DNA from 4 places in the Streptomyces sp. RLB3-17 genome. Region 1 is predicted to be linked to each of the others. Evidence: riboswitches for the same ligand, from Rfam matches in the RefSeq annotation. Region 1 holds a riboswitch; each other region holds the start of a gene.
The links. Region 1 has a riboswitch for thiamine pyrophosphate ahead of thiC (phosphomethylpyrimidine synthase ThiC). Riboswitches for the same ligand answer to the same signal wherever they lie in the genome.
Positions count from the first base shown of each region.

Region 2: another riboswitch for thiamine pyrophosphate. It lies ahead of thiO (glycine oxidase ThiO); the one in region 1 lies ahead of thiC (phosphomethylpyrimidine synthase ThiC).
Region 3: another riboswitch for thiamine pyrophosphate. It lies ahead of FNV62_RS43845 (purine-cytosine permease family protein); the one in region 1 lies ahead of thiC (phosphomethylpyrimidine synthase ThiC).
Region 4: another riboswitch for thiamine pyrophosphate. It lies ahead of FNV62_RS36070 (thiamine ABC transporter substrate binding subunit); the one in region 1 lies ahead of thiC (phosphomethylpyrimidine synthase ThiC).

Region 1 is NZ_CP041610.2:5,761,430-5,768,466, reverse strand. Features, by position in the region: gene FNV62_RS26190 (SsgA family sporulation/cell division regulator) at 1-41, shown strand, start outside; gene FNV62_RS26185 (YibE/F family protein) at 100-1,686, opposite strand; TPP riboswitch at 1,758-1,935, shown strand; gene thiC (phosphomethylpyrimidine synthase ThiC) at 1,928-3,757, shown strand; gene FNV62_RS26175 (VWA domain-containing protein) at 3,854-5,323, shown strand; gene FNV62_RS26170 (hypothetical protein) at 5,455-6,324, opposite strand; gene FNV62_RS26165 (metallophosphoesterase) at 6,506-7,037, opposite strand, start outside.
Region 2 is NZ_CP041610.2:3,552,431-3,559,467, forward strand. Features, by position in the region: gene metF (methylenetetrahydrofolate reductase [NAD(P)H]) at 1-804, opposite strand, end outside; gene thiE (thiamine phosphate synthase) at 975-1,625, opposite strand; gene FNV62_RS16470 (Rv2175c family DNA-binding protein) at 1,758-2,129, opposite strand; gene FNV62_RS16475 (NAD(P)/FAD-dependent oxidoreductase) at 2,211-3,449, opposite strand; gene FNV62_RS16480 (hypothetical protein) at 3,482-3,832, opposite strand; TPP riboswitch at 3,885-3,996, shown strand; gene thiO (glycine oxidase ThiO) at 3,994-5,199, shown strand; gene thiS (sulfur carrier protein ThiS) at 5,196-5,396, shown strand; gene FNV62_RS16495 (thiazole synthase) at 5,400-6,194, shown strand; gene pknB (Stk1 family PASTA domain-containing Ser/Thr kinase) at 6,453-7,037, shown strand, end outside.
Region 3 is NZ_CP041610.2:9,749,693-9,756,729, forward strand. Features, by position in the region: gene FNV62_RS43830 (alanine racemase) at 1-1,179, shown strand, start outside; gene FNV62_RS43835 (intradiol ring-cleavage dioxygenase) at 1,196-2,107, shown strand; gene FNV62_RS43840 (maleylacetate reductase) at 2,113-3,204, shown strand; TPP riboswitch at 3,278-3,372, shown strand; gene FNV62_RS43845 (purine-cytosine permease family protein) at 3,362-4,765, shown strand; gene thiD (bifunctional hydroxymethylpyrimidine kinase/phosphomethylpyrimidine kinase) at 4,809-5,615, shown strand; gene FNV62_RS43855 (NAD(P)H-binding protein) at 5,626-6,489, opposite strand; gene FNV62_RS43860 (TetR/AcrR family transcriptional regulator) at 6,578-7,037, shown strand, end outside.
Region 4 is NZ_CP041610.2:7,967,282-7,974,318, forward strand. Features, by position in the region: gene frr (ribosome recycling factor) at 1-387, shown strand, start outside; gene FNV62_RS36055 (phosphatidate cytidylyltransferase) at 387-1,517, shown strand; gene FNV62_RS36060 (DUF6479 family protein) at 1,619-1,984, opposite strand; gene rlmN (23S rRNA (adenine(2503)-C(2))-methyltransferase RlmN) at 2,202-3,308, shown strand; TPP riboswitch at 3,334-3,452, shown strand; gene FNV62_RS36070 (thiamine ABC transporter substrate binding subunit) at 3,535-4,608, shown strand; gene FNV62_RS36075 (ABC transporter permease) at 4,644-6,296, shown strand; gene FNV62_RS36080 (ABC transporter ATP-binding protein) at 6,296-7,037, shown strand, end outside.

The DNA.
Region 1 (7,037 bases):
CGCTGGACCGCATCCTGGCGGAGGAGCAGAGCACGGGCTGAAGCCTCCAGTCCCCCAAGCGGAGTGCGCTTCCTCACGCGACGCGGGCGTGGGGAGGCTTCAGCGCTTGCGGCGACGACCCTTCCCGCCGCGTGCCGGCGCCCTGCTCTCGACAGGCTCCGTGGCGGCGGCCGGGACTGCCGGACGGTCCGCGGAGACCACCAGGGCGGCCAGCAGCGTGGTCACCGGCACCGAGGCGACCAGGCCGATCGAGCCGACCAGGGTGCGCACGATCTCTTCGGCGACCAGTTCGCTGTTGGCGACCGTGCCCACGCTGCTCTGCGCGATCGAGAAGAGCAGCAGCAGGGGAAGCGCGGCACCCGCGTACGCCAGGACGAGCGTGTTGACGACCGATGCGATGTGGTCACGGCCGATCCGGATTCCCGCGCGGTACAGATCGCGCCAGCCCATCGTCGGGCTGGCCTCGTGCAGCTCCCAGACCGCCGAGGTCTGCGTCACCGTCACATCGTCGAGCACACCGAGCGAACCGATGATGACGCCCGCGAGCAGCAGACCGCTCATGTCGATGGACGGATACAGGCCGTGGATCAGACCGGTGTTGTCGTCCGTGTTGCCGGTCAGCGCCGCCCAGCCGATGAACTCCGAGCCGAGGATGCCGATCAGCACCAGGGAGAGCAGGGTGCCGAGCACCGCCACCGACGTACGGGCCGAGAGGCCGTGGCACATGTAGAGCGCGATCAGCATGATCGCGCTCGCCCCGACCACGGCCACGACCAGCGGATTCGAGCCCTGCAGGATCGCGGGCAGGATGAAGAAGGTCAGGATCACGAAGCTGATGGCCAGGGCGACCAGCGCCATGACACCGCGCATCCGGCCCACCACCACGACGGCCAGCGCGAAGATCCCGGCGAGCAGCGCCATCGGGAACTTCCGGTTCACATCGGTGACCGAGTACTGCAGGTCCCTGGGCGCGGAGGGCTCGTACGCGGCCACGACCTTCTCGCCCTCGTGCAACTGTCGTGACTGGTCGGGCTGGATGATCTCCGTGAACGTACGGCCCTTGTCCTTGCCGGTGTCGATCCGGATCGTCGCCTTCTTGCAGTCGCCCGTCGCCTGTTGCTGCGCGGAGGAGCCCTCGGCGGTGGACGTGTTGCCGGTCGGGGTCTCCCCCGACGCGTTCACGGACTTGCAGCTGACCTTGTCGACCTTGGTGACCGTGGCCTGCTGGGTCTGCCGGTCGAAGCCGACGCCGGTGCGCTCGTGGGAAGGGGCGCCACCGGGCCAGAGCACCGCGAGACCCACGACGACCGCGGCGGCGAAGGGGATCAGAATGGCCGCGATGACCTTGCGCAGATGCTTGGAGACGGGCGTGGCGGGCCCATGGCTGTGACTGTGCGAGTGCCCGGATCCGTGTCCGTCCCCAGATCCGTGCCCGTCGCCACGGCCGTGCCCGTTCCCCGGCCCAGGTCCGTTCCCAGACCCAGACCCATGTCCGTGTCGGTCCCCTGGGCCGTGCCCGTGTCCCTCACCCGGTCCGTGCCCATGCCCGCCGCCTGGACCGGGGCCGGGGCCACCGCCCGGCCCGTGTCCGCGGCCGTCTCCGGAGCCAGGTCCATAGCCGTCTCCGGGACCGCGTCGGCGCGGCGGCTCGGACGGCGGGAACGGGGGCTGCTGCGTTGTGGTCACCGACCGATCATCGCAAGAACGGCGAGGGCCCTCTGTTCACCGCGCCAGATATGACGCTAGCGTGGAGTCACCTTTGCACACGCGGGAGCTCGGAGCACCGGGCTGAGAGGGCGCTGACCTCCGTCTTAGCGATGTTTCACGTGGAACGAGTGATGTTTCACAAGGGACGTCGGCAGACGGAATCCGCTGCGTCGACCGCCGAACCTGTTACCGGGTAATGCCGGCGTAGGGAGTAGGTCTCATGACCAACAAGGACGTACGCACGCCTGCCTCCAGCCAGATGGGCGGGGCGCCTGCCACGCCCGAGGGCGAACAGCCGCGGGAGGCCGGGAAGTCCATCGGCTGGCACAAGGGATACGTCGGGGGTTCGCGCCCCGATCTGCGGGTGCCGGTCCGTCAAGTGCACCTCACCAACGGGCAGTCCGTCACGCTGTACGACACCTCCGGCCCGTACACCGATCCGGTCGTTGACACCGACGTACGCAGGGGCCTCGCGCCACTGCGCGAGAACTGGATCATCGCCCGCGGTGACACCGAGGAGTACGCGGGGCGTCCCGTCCGTCCCGAGGACGACGGAATCAAGCACACCTCGCCGCGCGGGGGCCTGCGCAACCTCGACGCGGTCTTCCCGGGGCGGCCACGCCAGCCGCGTCGAGGCCGTCCCGGAGAGGCGGTCACGCAGCTCGCCTACGCCCGGCGGGGCGAGATCACACCCGAGATGGAGTTCGTGGCGGTCCGCGAGAACGTCGACCCCGAGGTCGTACGCGAGGAGATCGCCGCCGGTCGCGCGGTGCTGCCCGCGAACGTCAACCACCCGGAGATCGAGCCGATGATCATCGGCAAGCGGTTCCTGGTGAAGGTCAACGCCAACATCGGCAACTCCGCCGTCACCTCCTCCATCGAGGAGGAGGTCGAGAAGATGACCTGGGCGACCCGCTGGGGCGCGGACACGGTCATGGACCTGTCCACCGGTCGCAATATCCACACCACGCGGGAATGGGTCCTGCGCAACTCCCCCGTCCCCATCGGCACGGTGCCGCTCTACCAGGCTCTGGAGAAGGTGGACGGCCGCGCCGAGGAGCTGACCTGGGAGATCTACAAGGACACGGTCATCGAGCAGGCCGAGCAGGGCGTGGACTACATGACGGTGCACGCGGGCGTGCGGCTGCCGTACGTGCCGCTCACGGCGAACCGCAAGACCGGCATCGTCTCGCGCGGCGGCTCGATCATGGCGGCCTGGTGCCTCGCGCACCACAAGGAATCGTTCCTCTACGAGAACTTCGAGGAACTCTGCGAGATCCTCGCGGCGTACGACGTCACGTACTCGCTCGGCGACGGGCTGCGGCCCGGGTCGATCGCGGACGCCAACGACGCTGCTCAGTTCGCGGAGTTGAGGACGCTCGGGGAACTCAACACGATCGCGAAGCGTTTTCATGTGCAGACGATGATCGAGGGCCCGGGACATGTCCCGATGCACAAGATCAAGGAGAACATCGACCTTCAGCAGGAGATCTGTGATGAAGCTCCGTTCTATACGCTCGGCCCGCTGACGACGGACGTCGCGCCGGCGTACGACCACATCACCTCCGGCATCGGTGCCGCGATGATCGCCTGGTGGGGCACGGCCATGCTCTGCTATGTCACGCCCAAGGAGCACTTGGGCCTGCCCAATCGTGACGACGTCAAGACCGGCGTCATCACCTACAAGATCGCCGCCCACGCAGCCGACCTCGCCAAGGGGCACCCGGGTGCGCAGGAATGGGACGACGCGCTGTCCGACGCCCGCTTCGAGTTCCGGTGGGAGGACCAGTTCAACCTGGCCCTCGACCCGGACACGGCACGGGAGTTCCATGACGAGACCCTGCCGGCCGAGCCCGCCAAGACGGCGCACTTCTGCTCCATGTGCGGCCCGAAGTTCTGCTCGATGAAGATCAGCCAGAGCATCACCGAGCAGTTCGGCGGTACGGCGGCCGCGGGGGCGTCGGCCGAAGAGGTCGCCGAGGGGATGCTGCAGAAGTCCAGGGAGTTCGCCGCCGCCGGCAACCGGGTCTATCTGCCGCTCGCGGACTGAGCCGCACGCACGCGCAGTCGTGCCCGGAGCCGTTCGCGGCGTAGATCCAGCGCAACGAACGGCTCCCGGGCCGGCTTCTCTCGGCAGACTGGGCCCATGACATCGACATCCATGAGCAAGGGCGCCAACCTTCCCGTCGCCGCCGGGGCGGTGCGGGCCGTGCTCGGCTGGAGAGGAGGTGCCGGTGCACCGGACGCGGATGCCTCGGCGCTGCTGCTCGGCCCGGGCGGACGTGTGCGGGACGACGGGGACTTCGTCTTCTACAACCAGCCGCGGCACGCCTCCGGCGCCGTACGGCATCTCGGGAAGCAGCGGGACGGCGCCGCCACGACGGACACCGTCGAGGTGGACCTGCGTGCCCTGGAACCGGAGATCGAGCGGGTCGTCCTGTGCGCCTCGGCCGATGGCGGCACCTTCGGCGGGCTGTCCGGACTGACGCTGCGGCTGCTCGATGCCGGGACCCAGCAGGAGATCGCGCGCTTCGAGATGGAGGCCACGACGGAGACGGCGTTCATCGGGGGCGAGCTGTATCTGCGGGGAGGTCAGTGGAAGTTCCGGGCGGTCGGACAGGGCTATGCGTCCGGGCTGGCCGGTCTCGCCACCGACTTCGGTATCAGCGTGGAGTCCGACGGGGCCGGTGCGCCCGGGCCGGAGCCGACGGTTTCACCCGGGGGCACACCGGCGGTCTCTCCCGCGCTCCCGCCGACTGGCTCACGGACGGCCGCTTCCACCGCTGCGGGCGCCCCGCCGGCGCCCTCGGCACCTCCGGCACCATCAGTGTCCCCGGCTTCCTCCCCGCGTCTCAGCAAGGGCGAGGAACGGTTGCCCGTGGACATGCGCAAGCGGCTCTCGTTGCGCAAGGAGCAGGTGGCGGTCAGTCTGCGGAAGCACGGTGCGGAGGGGGTCACGGCGCGCGTCGTGTTGATCCTCGACGCCTCCGGTTCCATGTCGCTCCTGTACTCCAAGGGCGTCGTGGCCGACGTGGTGGAGCGGATGGCCGCGGTGGCGGCGCAGCTGGACGACGACGGGGTGATGCAGGCGTGGACGTTCGCCTCCCATGCCGCCCGGCTGCCCGACCTGAGTCTGGGCGAGCTGCCCGAGTGGCTGGAGCTCCATGTCCGGGTCGGTGAGCTGAGCCTGTTCCGGCGGAGCAACAAGCCACGGAAGGGCCTGCTGCCGGGGCAGGTGGACATGCGGTCGGTCGGTATCCAGAACGAGGAGCAGAAGGCGATCGCCGAGGTGCGTACGTATGTACGAGAGCATCCGGCTGTCGATCCCACGCTGGTGTTGTTCTTCTCCGACGGAGGTGTCTACCGGAACAAGGCGATCGAGCAGGAGCTGAGGGCCGCGGTGGAGGAGCCGATCTTCTGGCAGTTCGTGGGCCTGGGGCGGTCGAACTACGGCGTGCTGGAGCGGTTCGACACGTTGCCCGGTCGGCGCGTCGACAACGTGGGGTTCTTCGCGGTGGACGACATCAGCGGCGTACCGGACCCGGAGTTGTACGACCGGCTGCTCTCCCAGTTCCCGGCCTGGATGACGGCGGCCCGGGGGCTCGGCATCATCTGACGGGGCGCACCAGGACCGTACGAGCGGGGCGGGCGCCGGTGAGGGTGAAGGGGTGGGCAGCGGCAAAAGGGCCCGCGCCGTATTGGCGCAGGCCCCTCGTTCCCGTCACCCCGGTGTCGGCCCGCCGGGTGTCACTCCGGCTGGTGCTCGGGCCCCCCGAAGTCCGGGCTGGTGAAGTCCGGGCTGGTGAAGCTCGGGCGCGGGCCGGCCGCGGGTCCGCCGTCGGGGCTGCTGAACCCCGGCCGGTTGTAGCCGAGGTGCGGCATGCGGCCGGTGGTCGGTGTCGGTGACGGACGGGTCAGTGCCGCCGAGCCCGGATCGGCGAGGGCCTCCCGGAGGAACGGCATGATGCCGCGCTCCAGCAGGGCCTCGCGCCAGGCTTCCCTGGCCCGGGCCACCTCCGCGTTGAGCTCGCCGGGCGCTCCGGCCCGGAGCGAGGACGAGCCGTTGCGCAGAGCGGTGAGCAGCAGCCCGACCGCGGCGACCAGGATCGCGGCCGCCGTGACCGCGCCGAAGACCCACCCGGTGGTCAGCAGGGTCTGGGCGAACGCCAGCTCGGGGGTGAGGACCTTCAGGATGAATCCCACGAGCAGGAAGATCGCCGCGGCTGTTCCGGCGAGGACGGGCGCGAGCACCGCGACGACGGCGATCGCGCCGGCTCCGGCGGTCTCGGTGACCTCGCCCATGGTGGCGGCGAGCCCCATCGCGGTCGCGCCGGGCTCCGCGGAGCCGGCGCCTTCGCTCACGGTTGGGGTGGACGGCGCCGGGCGGCGCAGTTCCTCGCGGACCTTCACGTAGTGCGCGTACTCGGTCGCCGCGGCCGTCGTGATGAGTGCGGTGGCGTTGAGCGCCATCGTGCGCAGCTGTTCGGCATTGAGCCGCTGGCCGACAGCGGCGAGTTCCGGGCGGTGTGGGGCGGAGCGCAGCGCCTCATCGAGGATCCGCTCGTATTCCTGGCGGTCCTCGCTCAGCAGGTGCTGCGGAACGCTGTTCATGTGCATCCCCCGATGCTCCGTAGGGCTGGTGGCTCGCACGCTGACGAGCCGTCGGGCAGAAACGGAGGGGAGCCTGCTACGGATAAGCCGATGGTAGAGCGGTGACGGCACGCCGTGACAGGGGGTTTCCAGAAATTGCCCCCTGGCCAGCGCTGTCCTTCCTGGGGGACGTCTGCCCGAAGAACCCTCAGCTATCCAGGGGCAGTTGCTGGACCAGCAGTTTTCCGGCCATGGTCACTCCGCCGTCCATCGCGATGGCCAGTCCGTCGGCGTAGAGATGCGGTCCCTCGACCACGGGGCCCGCGGCGTCCTCGCCGTCCTCCGAGCCGACCTCGCCCAGGAGGTACGGGATGGGGCTGTGGCCGTGGACGACACGGGTGCCGCCGTAGGTGTCCAGCAGGGACAGCGCCGCCTCGGCACCGCCTTCGTCGCGGAAGGCGAAGCGTCTGGTGAACTTCCGGAAGAGGTCCCAGCACTCGTCCGCGTCGTTGCGCGTGAGGGTTTCGCGGATGGTGTCGTTGACCGCCTCGATCGAGTCGCCGTAGTCGAGGTAGGCGGTGGTGTCGGAGTGCACGAGGAGGTGCCCGTCGACCTGCTCCATGGCGTCCAGGCGGGCCATCCACTGCAGGTGGTGGTCCTGGAGGCGGTCCATGTCGGTCTTCTGGCCGCCGTTGAGCAGCCACGCGGCCTGGAAGGTGGCGGTACCCGCGCCGGAGTTG
Region 2 (7,037 bases), 2.2 Mb from region 1:
CTCCGTCGCGAACTCGATCCCAATGGAGCGTACAGCCGCCGGATCGTCTTTGGCTGTGAGGATCCGCTCTTTCAGGACGTCCGGGAACGAAGCGTTGCTGAGCTTCGGAAGTCGTTCCAGCATCTTCACACTCGTCACCGGCATGACCTCCGGGATGACCGGTGTCGTACAGCCGGCCGCCACCACCCGGTCACGCAGGCGCAGATACGACTCGGGCTGGAAGAACATCTGGGTGATGGCGTAGTCCGCGCCGGCCCGGCACTTGTCGACGAAGTGCGCGACGTCCACGTCCCAGTCCGCGGAGCGGGGGTGCATCTCGGGGAAGGCGGCGACGCCGACACAGAAGTCGCCGGACTCCTTGATGAGACGGACGAGTTCGGCGGCGTAGGTCAGCCCCTGGGGGTGCGGGACCCACTCGCCCATCGGGTCGCCCGGCGGGTCGCCGCGGACCGCGAGCATGTTCCGGATGCCGGCGTCGGCGTACTGGCCGATGATGTTGCGCAGTTCGGCGATGGAGTGGTTGACCGCGGTGAGGTGGGCGACCGGGGTGAGCGTCGTGTCGGCGACGATCTGCTCGGTCTCCTTGACCGTGCCCGCGCGGGTGGAGCCACCGGCACCGTAGGTGACGGAGACGAAGTCGGGGGCGACGGCCTCGACGCGGCGCAGCGCGTTCCACAGGTTCCGCTCGCCCTTGGGGGTTTTCGGCGCGGAGAACTCGAAGGAGTACGTCGCCTTGCCGGTGCCGAGCATGTCACGCACGGTGCGTGCGCGATCAGTCCTGGTGGAAGCAGATCCGAGGGCCATACCGGCAGGTTAGTCAGGGGGCGGCGGTCTCCCAACCGAACCGACGCCAATTGTCCGATTTGTCGACTTCTTGTCCACCCCTCGGACACCTGTCGGGACAACCGGTCCGATCGTTGATCGGACCATCGACGCGCCCGGGGGGCACGGCCTGTGCCTGACGCGGCCGCCACTCACACCTGACGCAGCCGCTTCGCGAACTCTCCCGCCGCCGCGCCGGGATCCGCCGCCTCGGTGATCGCCCGGACGACGACGACCCGGCGGGCGCCCGCCTCCAGGACCTCGTCGAGGTTGCCGAGGTCGATGCCGCCGATGGCGAACCAGGGGCGGTCGGTGACGAGGGAGGCCGTGTGACGGACCAGGCCGAGACCCGGGGCGTGGCGGCCGGGCTTGGTGGGGGTGGGCCAGCAGGGGCCGGTGCAGAAGTAGTCCACGCCGTCCTGGACGGCGGCGGCCGCGGCCTCGGACTCGGCGTGCGTGGAGCGGCCGATCAGGACCTCGTCGCCGAGGATCGCGCGGGCGGCGGGGACCGGGAGGTCGCCCTGGCCCAGGTGGAGTACGTCGGCGCCGATGGCGTGGGCGACGTCCGCCCGGTCGTTGACCGCGAGGAGCTTGCCGTGGCGGGCGCAGGCGTCCGCGAAGACCTGGAGGTGGTCCAGTTCCTCGGCGGCCTCCATGCCCTTGTCGCGCAGCTGCACGATGTCGACGCCGCCGGTCAGGACCGCGTCCAGGAAGTCGGCGAGGTCGCCCTGGCGCTTGCGGGCGTCCGTGCAGAGGTAGACGCGGGCGTCGGCGAGGCGGGTGCGGGCGGCGTTCTCGGGCATGCGTGTGTCCCCCGTGGTGCGGTGCGTACGGATGTCGTACGCACCCTACGGACGTGGTGCGGTGCGTACGGACCGCGGCGGCCGGGGTGGTCCGGGGCCGGCCGTGGTCCGTACGCCGGAGGGTCGGTCGAATCAGACGGCGAGCGCCTGGGCGCGGCGCTTCACCTCCGTGCCGCGATTCTCGCTCAGAGCCTGCGCGGGGGTGCCGGGCAGACTCGGGTCGGGGGTGAAGAGCCACTCGAGCATCTCTTCGTCGGAGAAGCCGTCGTCCCGCAGGAGCGTCAAGGTGCCGGTCAGGCCCTTGACGACCTTCTGCTCGTTCCCGTCGATGAAGGCGGCGGGGACGTGCAGCGCGCGGTTCTCACCACGGCGTACGGCGATCAGCTGGCCCTCCTTGACCAACTGCCGGACGCGGGTCACCTCGACGCCGAGCTGTTCGGCGATGTCGGGGAGGGTGAGCCAGGCGGGGACGAGAGCATCGATCTTTGCGTCAATCTCGGTCACGGGACAAGCCTGCCATCCCGGACTGACACTCGGTACCCGAGCGCCCCCCGGACCGCCGTCCGGGCGACGGAAACCGGGCGGTCATGCCGTGGCGTCCTTCAGGGGGCGGGACGGGTCGGCCAGGATGTCCGGGTTCATGGGCATGCCCGCCTCGATCAGGCGGCGGCCCTGGGCCAGGTCACGGGGACGCCCCACGGCCAGCAGGGCGACGAGGCGGCTCTCGCGGAGCCAGCACACCGTCCAGGCCGCGCCCGACGGGTCGCCCCGCCAGACGGTCGTATCGGCGGGGGCGTGATGGCCGACGTACTGGACGAAGCGGCCGAACTGCTCGGACCAGAAGTACGGGACCGGGTCGTACGCCACCGGGGCCTCGCCGATGATGTTCGCCGCGACCGTGCGCGGCGCCTGGAGGGCGTTGTCCCAGTGGTGGACGAGGAGGCGCTCCTCGTAGCGGCCCGACGGGAAGGAGGCGCAGTCGCCGACCGCGTAGACGTCCGGCACGGAGGTGCGCAGGTGGCTGTCGGCGACCACTTCGCGGTGGGCGCCGAGCTCGATGCCGGAGCCGGCCAGCCAGGCAGTGGCGGGGCGCGCGCCGATGCCGACGACCACGGCGCCCGCCGGCACCCGCGTGCCGTCGTCAAGGACCACCGCGCCGGGCTCGACGCGCTCCACGCGCGCGTGGGTGCGCAGCGACGCGCCGCTGTCCGTGTACCAGGCGGTCATCGGCGCGGCCACCTCCGCGGGCAGCGCGCCGGCCAGCGGCCGGTCGGCGGCCTCGACGACCGTGACCGCGCACCCGGCCTCACGTGCCGCCGTCGCGAACTCCGCACCGATCCAGCCCGCCCCGACGACCACGATGTCGTGCTGCTGGGCGAGCACGGGGCGCAGCCGCTCGGCGTCGTCCAGGGTCCGCAGCAGATGGACGCCGGGAACGCCCTCCGAGCCCGGCAGCTGGATCGGTTCCGCGCCGGTCGCGAGGACCAGGACGTCGTAGGGCACCGGTCCCGCCTCGGTGTCCAGCTCGTGGTCCGCGGGCCGCAGGCCCAGGGCCTCGCAGCCGAGCCGCAGTTCGATGTCCAGCGCCTCGAAGTCGATGTCGAAGGCGGAGCCCTCGGCCTTGCCGAGCAGCACCGCCTTGGACAGGGGTGGCCGGTCGTAGGGCTGGTGCGGCTCGGCGCCGATCAGCGTCACATCCCCGGTGAAGCCCTGTTCCCGCAGGGCGACCGCCGTCTGTACGCCGGCCATGCCCGCGCCCACGATGACGACCCGCCGTGCCGTACGCCCCTGCGCCCGCACCTGTGCCCGCGTCTGCTCGCTCACCTGATCACCATAGACAACTGACAATCTGTCAGTCAGGGGACGTGCGCAGTGACCTGTTCCACAACGCTCGTACCGCTCCCGTCCTGGGACTCCCACGCCCAGGTCTCCTCCAGGCGCAACCGTCCGTCGGGCAGCTCCACGACCACGGACACGCAGTGGCCCGACGAGGTGCTGCCGTCGTGTTTCAGCTGCACGTACCGGAAGTCGAGGCGGTCGCCCTCCCGCGTCCCCACGAGGTGACCGCGTACGACGTCCCCGCCCGCGTACTCGGCCCAGATCTCGCCGTCCTTCTCGTGGTAGGTGAACCGGGTGCGTGTACCGACCTGCCCGGGGGCCTGGTCGGCGACCGGGGCGAGGACCAGGCCGTCGAGCGTACGGGCCATGGACGGAGGCTCCCTTACTGAGACATACGGCAGCGGGCTAGGGTGGCCAACGTAAAGCACTCGCGGGAGCCCGGACGCACCGGGCTGAGAGGGAGGCTGGCGGCCTCCGACCGTACGAACCTGATCCGGGTCATGCCGGCGAAGGGAGGGGCTGGACGCCCATGTCGCCTACGCGTACACCTGCACGTTCCTCGGATGCGCCGTCATCGGACGCACGTGTGTCAGACGTCCTCGTCATCGGGGGCGGGATCATCGGTCTCGTGACCGCCTGGCGGGCCGCGCAGCGCGGGTTCACGGTCGCGGTCGTGGACCCCGAGCCGGGCGGCGGGGCGGCACGGGTGGCCGCCGGAATGCTCGCCGCCGTCACCGAGCTGCACTACGGCGAGCAGACCCTGCTGGGCCTGAACCTCGCCTCCGCACGCCGCTATCCCGACTTCGCCGCCGAACTCACCGAGGCGAGCGGCCAGGACCTCGGCTACCGCCGGTGCGGCACTCTGGCCGTCGCCATGGACGCCGACGACCGGGCCCACCTGCGCGAACTGCACGCCTTGCAACACCGCTCGGGGCTCGAATCGGAGTGGCTCAGCGGCCGGGAGTGCCGCCGTCTGGAGCCCATGCTCGCGCCGGGCGTGCGCGGCGGGCTGCGGGTCGACGGCGACCACCAGATCGACCCGCGTCGGCTCGCGAAGGCCCTGGTCACGGCGTGCGAGCGGGCCGGAGTGGAGTTCCACCGGACATGGGCGGAGCGCCTGACCGTCGTACGGGACCGGGCCGCCGGGGTCGTCACGACGGGCGGCGAACAGCTGGCGGCGGGGCAGGTGGTGCTCGCCGCGGGGAGCCTCAGCGGAAAGCTCCCGGGCGTGCCCGCCGACGTACTGCCGCCCGTACGGCCCGTGAAGGGTCAGGTGCTGCGGCTGACCGTGCCGAAGCGGTACGCGCCGTTCCTAAGCCGGACCGTGCGGGCCGTGGTGCGCGGCAGCCAGGTCTATCTGGTGCCGCGGGAGAACGGTGAGCTCGTCGTGGGCGCCACCAGCGAGGAGCTGGGCTGGGACACGACGGTGACCGCGGGCGGGGTCTACGAGCTGCTGCGCGACGCCCACGAGCTGGTGCCCGGGATCACCGAGCTGCCGCTCACCGAGACGCGCGCGGGCCTGCGGCCCGGGTCGCCCGACAACGCGCCGCTGCTCGGCCCGACCGCGCTCGACGGGCTGCTGCTGGCCACCGGGCACTACCGCAACGGCGTCCTGCTCACGCCCGTCACCGGGGACGCCATGGCGCACGTCCTGACCACCGGCGAGCTCCCGGAAGAGGCCCGCCCCTTCGCCCCCGGGCGCTTCAGCACCGCACTCACGGAGCAGACCGTATGAACATCTTCGTCAACGGAGAGCGACGGCTCGTCGCCGCCGACACGGCCCTCGACACGCTCGTCGCCACCCTCACCGTCGCGCCCTCCGGCGTCGCCGCCGCGCTCAACGAAACCGTCGTCCCGCGCACGCGGTGGTCGTCCACGGCCCTCTCCGAGGGAGACCGCGTCGAAGTCCTCACCGCAGTCCAAGGAGGCTGAACCATGGCCGACGATCCGTTTGTCCTCGCAGGTACGTCCTTCTCGTCCCGGCTGATCATGGGTACGGGGGGTGCGCCCAGCCTCGACGTCCTGGAGCGGTCGCTCGTGGCGTCCGGCACGGAGCTGACGACGGTCGCGATGCGGCGGGTGAATCCCTCGGCGCACGGCTCGGTGCTGTCCGTGCTCGACAAGCTGGGCATCCGGGTGCTGCCGAACACGGCGGGGTGTTTCACCGCGGGCGAGGCCGTGCTGACCGCGCGGCTCGCGCGGGAAGCGCTCGGTACGGAGCTGATCAAGCTGGAGGTCATCGCCGACGAGCGGACCCTGCTGCCGGATCCGATCGAGTTGCTGGACGCCGCCGAGACGCTGGTCGACGACGGGTTCACCGTGCTGCCGTACACCAACGACGATCCTGTGCTCGCGCGGAAGCTGGAGGACGTGGGGTGCGCGGCGGTCATGCCGCTCGGGTCGCCCATCGGGTCCGGTCTCGGCATCCGCAACCCGCACAACTTCCAGCTGATCGTGGAGCACGCGCGTGTGCCGGTGATTCTGGACGCGGGGGCCGGTACGGCGTCGGATGCGGCGTTCGCGATGGAGCTGGGGTGTGCGGGCGTCATGCTGGCGTCGGCCGTGACCCGGGCGCAGGAGCCGGTGCTGATGGCCGAGGGCATGAAGCACGCGGTGGAAGCCGGGCGGCTCGCCTGGCGTGCGGGGCGGATTCCTCGGCGGCACTTCGCCTCCGCGTCGTCTCCTGCGGAGGGGCTGGCGCGGTTGGACCCTGAGCGTCCTGCTTTCTAGGCGCCCGGCGCCGGTGTGTTGTTTCTCCCGCCCGCGCTCCGTCCGTTTCCAGTCGGCTGGAAAGTGGGGGTCGCCTGTGGGGGCGGGGCGCCGTTGGCGGCTGGGGGGGTGGCGGGGCAGGCTGCCTTACCTTCCCTGTGCACGACATGTGGACCGGATCGATCTGGCGTGCGAGATCCGTCACAGGTCGGCTGCAGTCCCGCTCCGGAATTGGCCGGAAGGGTGGGGGTGACAGTGGCGGCTCGTAGACTCGCCTGCGTGGATACGACCCTTCAGGACCCGCTTGTCGGGCAAGTGCTCGACGGCCGCTACCGCGTCGACGCACGGATCGCGGTCGGCGGGATGGCCACGGTCTACCGGGCCCTGGACACCCGCCTCGACCGCGTGCTCGCGCTCAAGGTGATGCACCCGACGCTGGCCGCCGACGGCTCGTTCGTCGAGCGGTTCATCCGGGAGGCCAAGTCGGTGGCCCGGCTCGCGCACCCCAACGTGGTGCAGGTCTTCGACCAGGGCGCGGACGGGTCGTACGTCTACCTGGCCATGGAGTACGTCGCCGGCTGCACCCTGCGTGACGTGCTGCGCGAGCGGGGGGCGCTGCAACCGCGGGCCGCCCTGGACGTCCTGGAGCCGGTGCTCGCCGCGCTCGGCGCCGCGCACCGCGCCGGGTTCGTGCACCGCGACATGAAGCCGGAGAACGTCCTGATAGGGGACGACGGGCGGGTCAAGGTGGCCGACTTCGGCCTCGTCCGGGCCGTGGACACCGTCACGAACACGACAGGGTCCGTCCTCGGCACCGTGTCGTACCTCGCCCCCGAACAGATCGAGCACGGCACCGCGGACACC
Region 3 (7,037 bases), 4.0 Mb from region 1:
GAACTTCCCGCTTATGTGTACGACTTGGCGGCACTGCGCGCACACGCCGCGTCGGTGCGGGCCGCGCTGCCCGAGCGTGTCGAGCTGTACTACGCGACCCAGGCCAATCAGGAGCCGAAGATCCTGACCGCGCTCGCCCCGTACGTCGACGGCTACAAGGTCTCCACCGACAGCGAACTGGACCACGTCACCCGGGCGGCGCCGGACCACCCTCTGGCCTTCGGCGGCCGGGACAAGACCCCGACGGAGCTCCTGGACGCGCTGGAGCGGGGCGTGACACGCTTCCTCGTGGAGAGCGAGTACGAGCTGTACATGCTGGCAGGGCTGGCCCAGCGGCACGCTCCGGACGGCCGGGTGGCGGTCCTGCCGCGCTTCGACCTCCCGGTGGCCGACCGCCTGCTCACCGACGGCGGCCGTGGCCGCAGGACCTCCGGCCTCGACCCGGCGCAGGCGGACACGATCGTCGGCCTGCTCACCGACGGCAGCTACCCGAACCTCGAACTGTGCGGCGTCTACGCCCACTTGGCCAACGGCCTGCACGCCACCGAACACCTCGCGGTGGCCGAGAGCGTCGTCGCCTGGACGGCGGAACTCGCCGCGCGCCACGGCCTGCGCCTCACCGAGGTGAACGTCGGGGGCGGCATGGCGGTGGACTACGAGCACCCCGAACGCCGTTTCGACTGGCAGTCGTACGGCGAGGGACTCGCCCGACTCGTCGCCGCGCACCCGGAACTGACCCTGAGCATCGAGCCCGGTCGCGCGCTGACCGCTTACTGCGGCTGGTACGCGAGCGAGGTGCTGGACGTCGAGCACGGCGCGAGCGAGGACTTCGCCGTCGTCCGCGGTGGCGGGGTGAACCTGCGCACCTCGGAGTCCAGGAGGCCCGACCAGCCGTGGCCCGACCAGCCCTGGTCCGTACTCGAGGTGGACGTGTGGCCCTACTCCTGGCCGCGGCCCGTGGTGCGCCGCGAACGGGTCACGCTCACCGGCCAGTTGAGCACCTCCAGGGACATCCTGGTCCGGGACGTGCGGGCGCCCGGGCTGCGGGCCGGCGACCGTGTGGTGTTCTCCCTCGCGGGTGCCTACACCTCGTCCGTGCCCCACCGGGCGTTCGCCAGGTTTCCCGAGCCCGGCTTCCACTTCGTGGACCCGGGCACCGACGGCGACCAGTCCCGATAGCACCACGAGGAGCGGCATGACAGACGAACCGAACCGTTCGACGGCGACCGATGCCACGACCGATGCCACGACCGACTTCGCGCACGGCATCACCGACGCCGTCGTCGACAGCCTGCGGGGCACGGCCGATCCGCGGCTGCGAGAACTGCTCACCGCGCTCACCCGTCATCTGCACGACTTCGTGCGCGAGACGGAGCCGACGATGGCGGAATGGGAACGCGCGATCGGATTCCTGACCGCGACCGGGCAACAGTGCACCGACACCCGTCAGGAGTTCATCCTGCTGTCGGACGTGCTCGGCGTCTCCATGCTCGTGGAGACGCTGGGCGGCCACCGCGACCCGGGTGCCACCGAGTCGACGGTCCTCGGCCCGTTCCACCTGACCAGATCGCCCATCCGCGCACTCGGCGCGAACATCGACCTGGTGAGCAGGGGCGAGCCGTGCGTGGTCAGCGGCCGGGTACTGGGCAAGGGCGGCACCCCGCTGCCGGGCGCGGTCCTCGACGTGTGGCAGGCCGACTCCGAGGGCTACTACGACGTACAGCAGCCGGACGTCCAGCCGGCCGGCAACGGGCGGGGACTGTTCACGGCCGACGCCGAGGGCCGCTTCTGGTTCCGCACCTGCGTACCGAGCCCGTACCCGATCCCCACCGACGGCCCGGTCGGCGAACTGCTGCGCGCCACGGCCCGGCACCCCTACCGCCCCGCCCACATCCACTTCATCGCCTCGGCCGAGGGCCACGCCCCGGTCACCACACACATCTTCGTCGCGGGCAGCGACTACCTGGACTCCGACGCGGTGTTCGCGGTCAAGAAGACCCTGGTACAGGACTTCACGGAGACCGACGACCCGTCCCTGGCACGGGAGTTCGGCGTCCCGAACCCGTTCCGCCACGCCCGCTTCGACCTCGTACTCGAACCGGAATGAGCACCATGACCGACAGGAACACCCCGCTCGACTTCTCGTACGAGACCCAGCCCGCGCGGATCGTCTTCCGGCCCGGCGCCGCCGTCTCCGCGACCCCCGACGAGGCCGCCAGGCTCGGGCTGCGCAGGGTGCTGGTGGTCTGCGGCAGCAGGGGGGAGGGCACGGCACGCGCGGTCGCGGACGCCCTGGGCGGGGCCTGCGCGGGGCTGTACGCCGGGGCCCGGATGCACGTACCCGTCGAGGTCGCCGACCGGGCCGTCGAGGCGGCGCGCGCGGCCGGCGCCGACGGGTGTGTCGCGGTCGGCGGCGGCTCGGCGATCGGCCTGGGCAAGGCGATCGCGCTGCGCACCGGCCTGCCCCTGATCGCCGTGCCCTCCACCTACTCCGGATCCGAGATGACCCCGGTCTGGGGACTCACCGAGCACGGCGCCAAGCGCACCGGACGCGACCCCGCCGTCCAGCCCCGCAGCGTCGTCTACGACCCCGAACTCACCCTCTCGCTCCCCGTCCCCCTCACCGTCACCAGCGGCGTCAACGCGCTCGCCCACGCCGTCGAGGCCCTCTACGCGCCCGACGCCTCGCCCCTCGTCTCGCTCATGGCCGAGGAGGGCGTACGGGCGATGACGCAGGCCCTGCCGCTGGTGGCCGCCGCCCCCGACGACCTCGACGCGCGCGGCCGGGCCCTCTACGGCGCCTGGCTCTGCGGCGCCTGTCTCGGCGCCACCACCATGGGCCTGCACCACAAGCTGTGCCACGTCCTCGGCGGGACCTTCGGCCTGCCGCACGCCGAGACGCACACGGTGGTCCTCCCGTACGCCCTCGCCTACAACGCCCCCGCCGCGCCCCGGGCCGTCACGGCGCTCTCGCGCGCCCTGGGCGGCGCCGACGACGTCCCCCATGCCCTGTGGGCCCTGGCCGGAAGCCTCGGCGCCCCCCGGGGCCTCGCCGAACTCGGCCTCAAGGAGACCGACCTGGCGGTGGCCGCCGAGCAGGCCGCCGGGCAGCCGTATCCGAACCCGCGCGAGGTCACCGTGGACGGTGTACTGGCCCTGCTGACTGCGGCGTACCAGGGCCGGGAACCGAGCGTCGACGCGTAGCCACGGGCCGTACGGCCCGCGCGGACCCCCTCCCCCTGGGGCAGACCACGCCCGCCGGGCTATCCTGAGCGCCGAACCGGACACGGGGTGCCCCGCACGAGGGCTGAGATCACACCCGTCGAACCTGAACCAGTTAGGACTGGCGGAGGGATGTCTCATGTCGTTGCCGTATGCCCGTAACGCTCGCGGTGAGGTGGCCGTCGGAGGCCCGCAGGGCGTATTCGACGGGCGGATGCCCACCGCCCCGGGGGACCTGCACGTCGAGGCGCGCGGAATCGCCCCGGTCCCGGAGGACCACCGCTACGGCGGCCCCGGCCGCCTGTTCACCGTGTGGTTCGCCCCCAACCTGACCATGACCGGCGTGTTCACCGGCACCGTCGGCATCGCGCTCGGCCTGGACTTCTCCACCGCGCTCGTCGCCGTCGTGCTGGGCACCCTCCTGGGGGCGGTACCGACCGCGTACCTCGGCACCTGGGGGAGCCAGACCGGCGCCGGACAACTGCCGCTCGCCCGCCTCGCGTTCGGCCGGGCGGTGGTCGTCCCCGGTGCCCTGCAGTGGCTGTCGTCCATCGCCTGGGACGCGCTGATCGGCCTCTTCGGCGGAGACGCGCTGGCCCAGCTGTGCGGCTGGCCGTTCTGGCTGGGCGTGCTCGTCATGATGGCGGCGCAGGGGGCGCTCGGCGTCCTCGGCTACGAGGTGATCCACCGGCTCCAGACCGTGATGACCTTCGCTCTCGCCGCCGCGTTCGTGGCCCTGACCGTGAAGCTCCTGAGCGGCGCCCACACCACCCCCGCCGCCACCGCGCACGGCGCCGACCGGGCCGGGGCCTTCGTCCTGACCTGCACGATCGCGCTCAGCCTCGCGCTGTCATGGGCGCCGTACGCGAGCGACTTCAGCCGCTATCTGCCGCGTACGGCGTCCCGCCCGCGCATGTTCTGGTACACCCTGGCCGGCATCGGCGTGTCCTTCGTGGCCGTCCAGGCCCTCGGACTGTGGGGCGCGGCCGTCTTCACCGACCAGACCGCCCGCGGCGTCGACACCCTGCTCGGCGGCGGCGCCCTCGGCGCGTTCGGCCTGCTCGCCGTGGCGCTCGCCGCGCTGAGCAGCAACGCCATGAACGACTACAGCGGCTCGCTCGCCCTGCAGACCATGGGCGTACGGCTGCCGCGCCCGGCCGCCGCCGCGCTGGCCGCCCTCCTCGGCTTCCCGCTCGTGCTGTGGATGCACGCCGCCGACACCACGGCCCGCTTCCAGAACGTCCTGCTGTTCGTCGGCTACTGGATTCCCGGGTTCGTCGCGATCGTCGCCGTCGACTGGCTCGCCCGGGCCAGGGCCCGCGGCGGCGCACCCGTCGACCTGGCCGCCGAGAGCGCCCGCCCGCGTCCGTGGTGGCCCGCGCTCGTGGCGTTCGCCGCCGCGTTCGCCGCCGCGGTGCCGTTCATGAGCACCAGCCTGTACGTCGGCCCGGTCGCGCACGCCCTGCACGGCGCCGACACCGCCTACGGCGTGGCGTTCCTCGCGGCCCTGCTGGTCTACGCCCCGCTGCGCCTGCGCCGCTGACCCCGCCCCCCTCTCACCCCCTTCGTACGGAGTGACACCCACCATGTCCGCGAACACGCCGACCACCCCGCCCCGTGTCCTGACCATCGCCGGATCGGACTCCGGGGGCGGCGCCGGCATCCAGGCCGACCTGAAGACCATGCTCGCGCTGGGCGCGCACGGGATGAGCGTGCTCACCGCCGTCACCGCGCAGAACTCCCTCGGCGTGCAGGGAGCCTGGGAGCTTCCCGCCGAGGCGGTGCGCGCGCAGTACCGCAGTGTCGTGGACGACATCGGTGTGCAGGCCGTGAAGACCGGCATGCTCGCCTCGCCCCTGCTCGTCGAGACCGTCGCCGAACTGCTCTCGGACGTCGGCGCGCCCGTGGTGGTGGACCCGGTGAGCGTCTCCAAGCACGGCGACCGGCTGCTGGCGGACGACGCGCTGGACGCCGTACGGACCGCCCTGCTGCCGCTCGCGACGGTCGCCACCCCGAATCTCGACGAGACCGCCGAGCTGACCGGGATCAAGGCCACCGGCGAGCGTGACATGTGCCGGGCCGCGGAACAGTTGCTGTCGTACGGGCCCCGCTGGGTCCTGGTGAAGGGCGGCCACCTGCCCGGCGAGGCCGTCGACCTGCTGACCGACGGCACCGAACAACACTGGTTCCGGGCCCCGCGCCACGACAACCGCCATACGCACGGCACCGGTTGCACCCTGGCCTCGGCCATCGCGGTGGGGCTGGCGCAGGGGCGGGCGGTGCCGGAGGCGGTGCGGCTGGCGAAGGAGTACGTCACCGGCGCGATCGCCGCGGGATTCGCCCTGGGCGCGGGCCTCGGACCGGTCGACCACGGCTGGCGGACGCGCGCCTGAAGGTCCGACGTCAGCCGGTCGGCGTAATCGTTGTCCTCAGGAATTCCGCCAGAGCCGTGGTGGGTCGGCCGAGCAGGCGGCCCAGCGTGGGGTCGACCGGCGTGAACTGTCCCTGCCGGCTCGCGGCGAACAGGCCGAGGAGCAGGTCGGCGCCGGCCGCGGGCAGACCGCGGGCGAGCAGGCTCGCGCGGTAGTCGGCGTCGGAGACGACCACCCGGCGGACTTCGCGGCCCGTGAGCCGCGTGGCGATCGCCGCGATGTCGGCCAGGTCGAGCGCCTCGGGGCCGGTGAGCGCCGGTGTCGTCCCGTCGAGGCCCTCGCCGGTGAGCGCGAGCGCCGCCGCCTCGGCGAGGTCGGCGTGGGCCGTCCAGGCGACCGGTCCGTCCTCCGGCGCGGCCAGTTCGCCCGTCTCGAGCGCGTGGCCCAGCAGCATCGCGGCTGAGGAGGCGTAGAAGCCGTTGCGCAGTGAGGTGAAGGGGACCCCGGACTCCCGGAGCGCCGCCTCGGTCGCGGCGTGGTCGCGCATCGGAGCGAAGGGAGAGGACGGGTTCGAGCCCATGTGGCTGGTGTAGAGGATGCGCTCGGCTCCGGCTGCCGCCGCGGCCTCGACGGCGGTGCGGTGATGGTGCACGGCGTCCGCGCCGGTGCTGTCCGTCGACACGACGAGGACCTGCCGGGCGCCCTCGAAGGCGTCCGCGAGGCTCGCGGGGTCACCGAAGTCGCCCCGGCGGACGCGCACGCCCCGGTCTTCGAGCTCTCGTGCCTTCTCCGGGTCGCGCACACTGACGCCGATCCGCTGGGAGGGGACGCGCTCCAGCAGCCGCTCGGTGATCAGCCGGCCGAGTCCGCCGTTGGCTCCGGTGATGATGATCATGACAACCTCTTCCTGTTTCCATCGATAACGCAATGACGGTATCACTGGAAATTCTCGGCGGTAACAGAATTCTGTTATCGTCGGAATCATGGAGAGCGAGGACGTCACCGCGGCGGACGGGCACCGTGAACGCATCGTCGCGGCCGCCGCCCGGCTGCTGGCCGAAGGCGGGCCGGACGCGGTCTCGACCCGGGCGGTGAGCGCCGCGGCGGGCGTGCAGCCGCCGACCATCTACCGGCTCTTCGGCGACAAAGAGGGCCTGCTCGACGCGGTCGTCGCCGACGGCTTCACCGCGTACCTGACCAGCAAGACCGCCCGGAAGCCCACCGATGACCCGGTCGAGGACCTTCGAGCCGGCTGGGATCTGCACGTAGGCCTCGGCCTGGCCAACCCGGCGCTGTACACCCTGATGTACGGCCGGTACCGCCCCGGTGCGCCCTCGCCCGCGGCGCTCGCCGCCTTCGAGGTCCTCGCCGAGCACATCCGGCGCATCGCCGAGGCGGGTCGGCTGCGCGTCCCCGAGGACCGCGCCGCGGACCTCGTCCACG
Region 4 (7,037 bases), 2.2 Mb from region 1:
TCGGTGCCGGAGCCGCGCATGGCCGTGGTGACCCCGTTCGACAAGAGCGCGATGCGCAACATCGAGCAGGCGATCCGCGACTCCGACCTGGGCGTCAACCCGAGCAACGACGGCAACATCATCCGAGTGGTGTTCCCCGAGCTGACCGAGGAGCGCCGCAAGGACTACATCAAGGTCGCCAAGACCAAGGGCGAGGACGCCAAGGTGTCCATCCGCTCGGTCCGCCGCAAGGCCAAGGACGCCATCGACAAGCTGATCAAGGACGGCGAGGTCGGCGAGGACGAGGGCCGTCGCGCGGAGAAGGAACTCGACGACACCACCGCGAAGTACGTCGCTCAGGTGGACGAGCTCCTGAAGCACAAGGAAGCGGAGCTGCTCGAGGTCTGATGAACGACTCTTCCTGGGGGGCGCCGCCACAAGCCGGGTACTGGGGGCCGTCCGAGCAGGGGCCTGTCCAGGGGGCAGCCCCGGCGGGTCCCGCATACGATGCGCATAACGCGCAGCAGACTCGCCCCATGCCCATCGTGCCCGACGTACCCGCACATGGCGGAGACCAGGATGACGACCGGGGGGCCGCTCGGCTGAGCGGCCCCCTGTTCCGCGACGACACCCCGTCGGCGGGATCCCTCGGGGCCCCGTCGCAGAAGCCGCAGGAGCCCATGCCCAGCCCCGTCCCACAGCCCGCGCCCGCACCGCAGAAGAAGAGTGCGGGACGCGATCTGGGTGCCGCGATAGGGGTCGGCGTCGGGCTCGGCGCGGTGATCGTCGCGTCGTTGTTCGTCGTCAAGGCCGTGTTCGTCGGGGTCATAGCGGTCGCCGTGGTGGTGGGCCTGTGGGAGCTCACGTCACGGCTCGAGGAGCGCAAGGGCATCAAGGCGCCGCTCGTCCCGCTCGCGGTGGGCGGTGCGGCGATGGTCGTCTCCGGCTACGTCCGGGGCGCCGAGGGCGCGTGGGTGGCGATGGCGCTCACCGCGCTGGCGGTCCTGGTCTGGCGGATGACGGAACCGCCCGAGGGCTATCTCAAGGACGTCACGGCCGGCGTCTTCGCGGCCTTCTACGTACCGTTCCTGGCGACGTTCGTGGCCATGATGCTGACCGCCGACGACGGTCCCCGCCGCGTCCTGACGTTCCTGCTGCTGACGGTCGTCAGCGACACGGGCGCGTACGCGATCGGCTGGCGCTTCGGCAAGCACAAGCTGGCGCCGCGCATCAGCCCCGGCAAGACCCGTGAGGGCCTGTTCGGTGCGGTCACCTTCGCGATGGTCGGGGGCGCGCTGTGCATGCAGTACCTGATCGAGGACGGCACGTGGTGGCAGGGGCTGATCCTGGGCTTCGCGGTCGCGGCCACCGCCACGCTCGGCGACCTCGGCGAGTCCATGATCAAGCGGGACCTGGGCATCAAGGACATGGGCACCCTGTTGCCGGGCCACGGCGGGATCATGGACCGGCTGGACTCGCTCCTGCCGACGGCGCCGGTGGTCTGGCTGCTGCTGGTGCTCTTCGTGGGATCCGGCTGACCTGCGCGCATGCTACTGAGGGGCTCGTCGTCCACAGGACGGCGGGCCCCTTTTCGTCGGGCGGCCGGACGACTTCTCGCCGGGTGGCCGACGGCCCCGGGTCAGTGGTGACCCAGTCCACCGCTGCCGAACGAGCCGCTGCCGCCGTCGTGCCAGCGCTCGCGCTTCTGCGACGGGCTCGTACGGGTCGACATGTGGGTCAGCTCGTACGGGGTGAGAGCGTGCTGGCCCTTGGCCACCTTGGGTACCTCGGCGGGCTCCCGGACCTCCCGCATCTCGCGGACCGGACCCCCCTGCGGTACATGCGGCTGTTCCTCGGCGCGTGGCAGACGCGGTGCGCGGGTCCGCATACGGCAGCTCAGCCAGAAGCTGCCGCCCAGGAGTGTGATGAGTGCCACGGCGATCAAGAACAGCGCGAGGCTGATCAGACCGCTGGGCTCCGCCAAATACATCGATGCAGTACTCATATAAGGCAAATACCCTCAAATTCCCCAACGAACCGACCGCCCCGACAGCCACCTCGACCACGCCGACAGCCGCCCCGACCGCGCCGGACGCCTGGCCGGACGCGTGATCAGACGAAAGCCTCTGTCCTCGGCGGAATGTGGATCTGATCGCAAGGGCGGACCCCTGCCCGGCTCGCGGCCCAGGTCACGCAATTCGATCTGCGACACTGGTATGGCCATGCCTAAGCCCGGAGAACTCACATTCGTCGCCCCCCGCGGAGCCAAGAAGCCGCCGCGGCACCTCGCCGACCTCACGCCCGCCGAGCGCAAAGAGGCGGTTGCCGCGATCGGTGAGAAGCCGTTTCGCGCCAAGCAGCTCTCGCAGCACTACTTCGCGCGGTACGCGCACGACCCCGCGGAGTGGACGGACATCCCGGCCGCCGCGCGCGGCAAGCTCCAGGAGGCGCTGCTTCCCGAGCTGATGACGGTCGTGCGGCATCTGTCGACCGACCAGGACACCACGCGCAAGACGCTGTGGCGCCTGTTCGACGGCACACTCGTCGAGTCCGTGCTGATGCGCTACCCGGACCGCGTGACCATGTGCATCAGCTCGCAGGCGGGCTGCGGGATGAACTGTCCGTTCTGCGCCACCGGACAGGCCGGCCTGGACCGGAACCTGTCCACGGGCGAGATCGTGCACCAGATCGTGGACGGGATGCGGGCGCTCAGGGACGGCGAGATCCCGGGTGGCCCGGCGCGGCTGAGCAACATCGTCTTCATGGGCATGGGTGAGCCGCTCGCCAACTACAAGCGGGTCGTGGGCGCCATCCGCGCGCTCACCGACCCCGAGCCGGACGGGCTCGGGCTCTCGCAGCGCGGGATCACCGTGTCGACGGTCGGGCTGGTGCCCGCCATCCACCGGTTCTCCGACGAGGGCTTCAAGTGCCGCCTCGCGATCTCGCTGCACGCCCCGGACGACGAGCTGCGCGACACCCTCGTCCCCGTCAACACGCGGTGGAAGGTGCGCGAGGTGCTGGACGCCGGCTGGGAGTACGCGGCCAAGTCCGGGCGTCGGCTGTCCATCGAGTACGCCCTCATCCGGGACATCAACGACCAGGCATGGCGTGGTGACCGGCTCGGGCGGCTGCTCAGGGGCAAGCCCGTGCACGTCAACCTCATCCCGCTGAACCCGACACCGGGTTCGAAGTGGACCGCCTCGCGGCCCGAGGACGAGAAGGCGTTCGTCGAGGCGATCGCGGCTCACGGGGTGCCGGTGACCGTCCGGGACACCCGGGGCCAGGAGATCGACGGAGCCTGTGGTCAGCTCGCCGCCACCGAGCGGTAATGTGGCGAGGTCCAACCACATCTTCATATTCCGACAGGGGAGCGCCACAGCGCTGAGAGTGCGGTAGCCGGAGCACCGGTGGACCGCAGACCCTCTGAACCTTGCCCAGGTCATTCTGGGTAGGAAGTTCGGGCATCACTCAAGCTGTTGCGCCCTGCCCGGGAACCTTCCGAGGATCCCGGGCAGGGCCGCGTCTCTTCCTGGTCATCCCAGGAGGAATTCAGTGATCACCAAGAGGACGACCACGGCCGTCGTCATCGGACTGGGCCTCGTCACGCTGTCCGCGTGCGGGTCCTCCGACAGCGCCGGTGCCGGGGACTCCAAGACCGTCACGCTCGTCAGCCACGACTCGTGGGCCGTGTCGAAGAGCGTGCTGGAGGACTTCGAGAAGCAGTCCGGGTACAAGGTCAGGGTCCTCAAGGACGGCGACGCCGGGCAGGCCGTCAACAAGGCCATCCTCACCAAGGACAACCCGCAGGGCGACGTCTTCTTCGGCGTCGACAACACCCTGCTGTCCCGCGCGCTCGACAACGGGCTGTTCCAGTCGTACGAGGCCAAGGGCTCCGACCAGATCGTCCAGCAGTACCGGATCGACCAGGACAGGCACCGGGTCACGCCCATCGACTCCGGTGACATCTGCGTCAACTACGACAAGGCCTACTTCAGCAAGCACAAACTGGCCCCGCCGGCTTCCTTCGACGACCTGATCAAGCCCGCGTACAAGAACCTCCTCGTCACCGAGAACGCGGCCACGTCCTCGCCCGGCCTCGGCTTCCTGCTCGGGACCGCCGCGAGGTACGGGGACGACGGCTGGCCGGACTACTGGAAGAAGCTCAAGGCCAACGGCGTGAAGGTGGTCGACGGCTGGGAGCAGGCCTACAACGACGAGTTCTCCGGGTCCGCGGGTGGCAAGAAGGCCAAGGCCGACCGGCCGCTGGTCGTCTCGTACGCCTCCTCCCCGCCCGCCGAGGTGATCTACGCGAACCCGAAGCCGAAGACCGCGCCGACCGGGGTCGCGAGCGGCACCTGCTTCCGCCAGGTCGAGTACGCGGGGCTGCTGAGCAACGCGAAGAACACGAAGGGCGGCAAGGCGCTTCTCGACTTCCTCATCGGCGTCAAGTTCCAGGACGACATGCCGCTGAACATGTTCGTGTACCCGGTCCGCGAGACCGCCCAGGTGCCCGAGGAGTTCGTGAAGTTCGGCCCGCAGGCCAAGGACCCCGAGACCCTGGCGCCCGCCAAGATCGCCGACAACCGTGACCAGTGGGTCAAGTCGTGGACCTCGCTCGTACTGAAGTAGCGCCTCGAAGGAGCCGCAAGGAGAGCGCGACGCGGATGGGGCTGATGGCCCTGCCCGTCGCGTTCTTCGCCGTCTTCTTCGCCTATCCCGTCACCGCGATCGTCGCCCGTGGCCTCAAGACCGACGGGGCCTGGCGGTTCGGACGGATCGGTGAGGTGCTCGCTCAGTCCGACATCCGGCACGTCCTGTGGTTCACCACCTGGCAGGCATTCGCCTCCACGGCGCTCACGCTGCTGATCGCGCTCCCCGGCGCGTATGTCTTCGCGCGCTTCGATTTCAGGGGCAAGCAGGTGCTGCGGGCGGTGGTGACCGTCCCGTTCGTACTGCCGACGGTCGTGGTCGGTACGGCGTTCCTGGCCCTGGTGGGCCGGGGCGGACTCCTCGACCAGCTGTGGGGCGTACGGCTGGACACCACCGTCTGGGCGATTCTGCTCGCGCACGTCTTCTTCAACTACGCGGTGGTCGTACGGACCGTCGGCGGGCTCTGGTCGCAGCTCGACCCGCGTCAGGAGGAGGCCGCGCGGATGCTGGGTGCCTCGCGGTTCGCGGCCTGGCGCAAGGTGACGCTGCCGGCGCTGAGCCCGGCCGTGGCCGCCGCCGCGCTGATGGTCTTCCTGTTCACCTTCACCTCGTTCGGTGTGGTGCAGATCCTCGGCGGCCCGACCTTCTCCACCCTCGAGGTCGAGATCTACCGGCAGACCTCGGAGATCTTCGACCTCGCGACCGCGGCGGTGCTGACGATCGTCCAGTTCGTGGCGGTCGGCGCGATCCTCGCCGTGCACGCCTGGACCGTACGCCGCCGGGAGACCGCCCTGCGCCTGGTGGCTCCGGAGGCGACCGTGCGCAGGCCGCGCGGTGCCGGCCAGTGGGCGCTGCTGGGCGGAGTCCTGGCGAGCATCCTCGTTCTTCTCGTCCTGCCGCTCGGGGTACTGGTCCAGCGGTCCCTGGACGCACCCGGCGGCTACGGATTCGCGTACTACAAGGCGTTGACCTCGGCCGACAGCGGCATCTTCCTGGTGGCGCCGATCGCGGCGATCGGCAACTCGCTGGAGTACGCGCTGGCCGCCACTGCCATCGCCGTCGTGATCGGCGGTCTGGCGGCCGCCGCGCTCACCCTCCCCCAGTCTCGGCATCGCTCGACCGGGGGGACCTCCATGACCGGGCGTCTCGTGCGGGGGTTCGACGCGCTGCTGATGCTGCCGCTCGGCGTGTCCGCCGTGACCGTCGGGTTCGGCTTCCTGATCGCGCTCGACGAACCGCCGCTGGATCTGCGCTCCTCCTGGATCCTCGTGCCGCTCGCGCAGGCTCTGGTGGGCGTCCCCTTCGTCGTACGCACCATGCTGCCGGTGCTGCGGGCGGTGGACGGACGGCTCCGGGAGGCCGCCGCCGTCCTCGGAGCCTCGCCCTGGCGGGTGTGGCGGGAGGTCGATCTGCCGATGGTGCGGCGGGCGCTGTTGATCGCGGCGGGGTTCGCCTTCGCCGTGTCGCTGGGCGAGTTCGGGGCGACGGTCTTCATCGCGCGGCCCGACAACCCGACCCTTCCGGTCGCCGTGGCCCGGCTGCTCGGGCGCGCGGGTGACCTCAACTACGGCCAGGCGATGGCCCTTTCGACGATCTTGATGGTGGTGTGCGCGGTGGCCCTGCTGTTGTTGGAACGCATCCGCACCGACCGGACGGGGGAGTTCTGATGGCGCGATTCGCGAAGCAGGCGACGGAGGAGACACAGGAGGGGACAACGGAGCATCCCCGGACCCGGACCCGGACCCGTACCTGGACCGAGACCGAGACCCAGACCCGGACGCACGGCGCCCTGCTGAGGGTCGAGGCCGCGACCGTACGCTTCGGCGGTCGGCCGGTGCTCGACGCCGTCGGCCTCGATGTCGCCGAGCACGAGATCGTGTGTGTGCTCGGACCGAGCGGCAGCGGCAAGTCCACGCTGCTGCGGGCGGTGGCCGGACTGCAGTCGCTCGACACGGGCCGCGTGCTACTGGCGGGACGCGACCAGGCCGGGGTGCCCGCGCACAAGCGGGGTGTCGGGCTGATGTTCCAGGACCACCAGCTCTTCCCGCAGCGGGACGTGGGCGGCAATGTCGCCTTCGGGCTGCGGATGCATGGCGCGTCGAAGGAACAACAGGGCACACGGGTAGAGGAGTTGCTGGAGCTGGTGGGGCTGCCCGGAGCCCGGGCACGCGCCGTCGCCGCCCTCTCCGGCGGTGAGCAGCAGCGGGTCGCGCTGGCCCGTGCGCTCGCCCCGCGCCCCCGGCTGCTGATGCTCGACGAGCCGCTCGGCCAGCTGGACCGTGCGCTGCGCGAACGGCTGGTCGTCGAACTCCGGCAGCTCTTCGGCGAGTTGGGCACGACGGTGCTCGCCGTCACCCACGACCAGGGCGAGGCCTTCGCGCTCGCCGACCGGGTCGTGGTGATGCGCG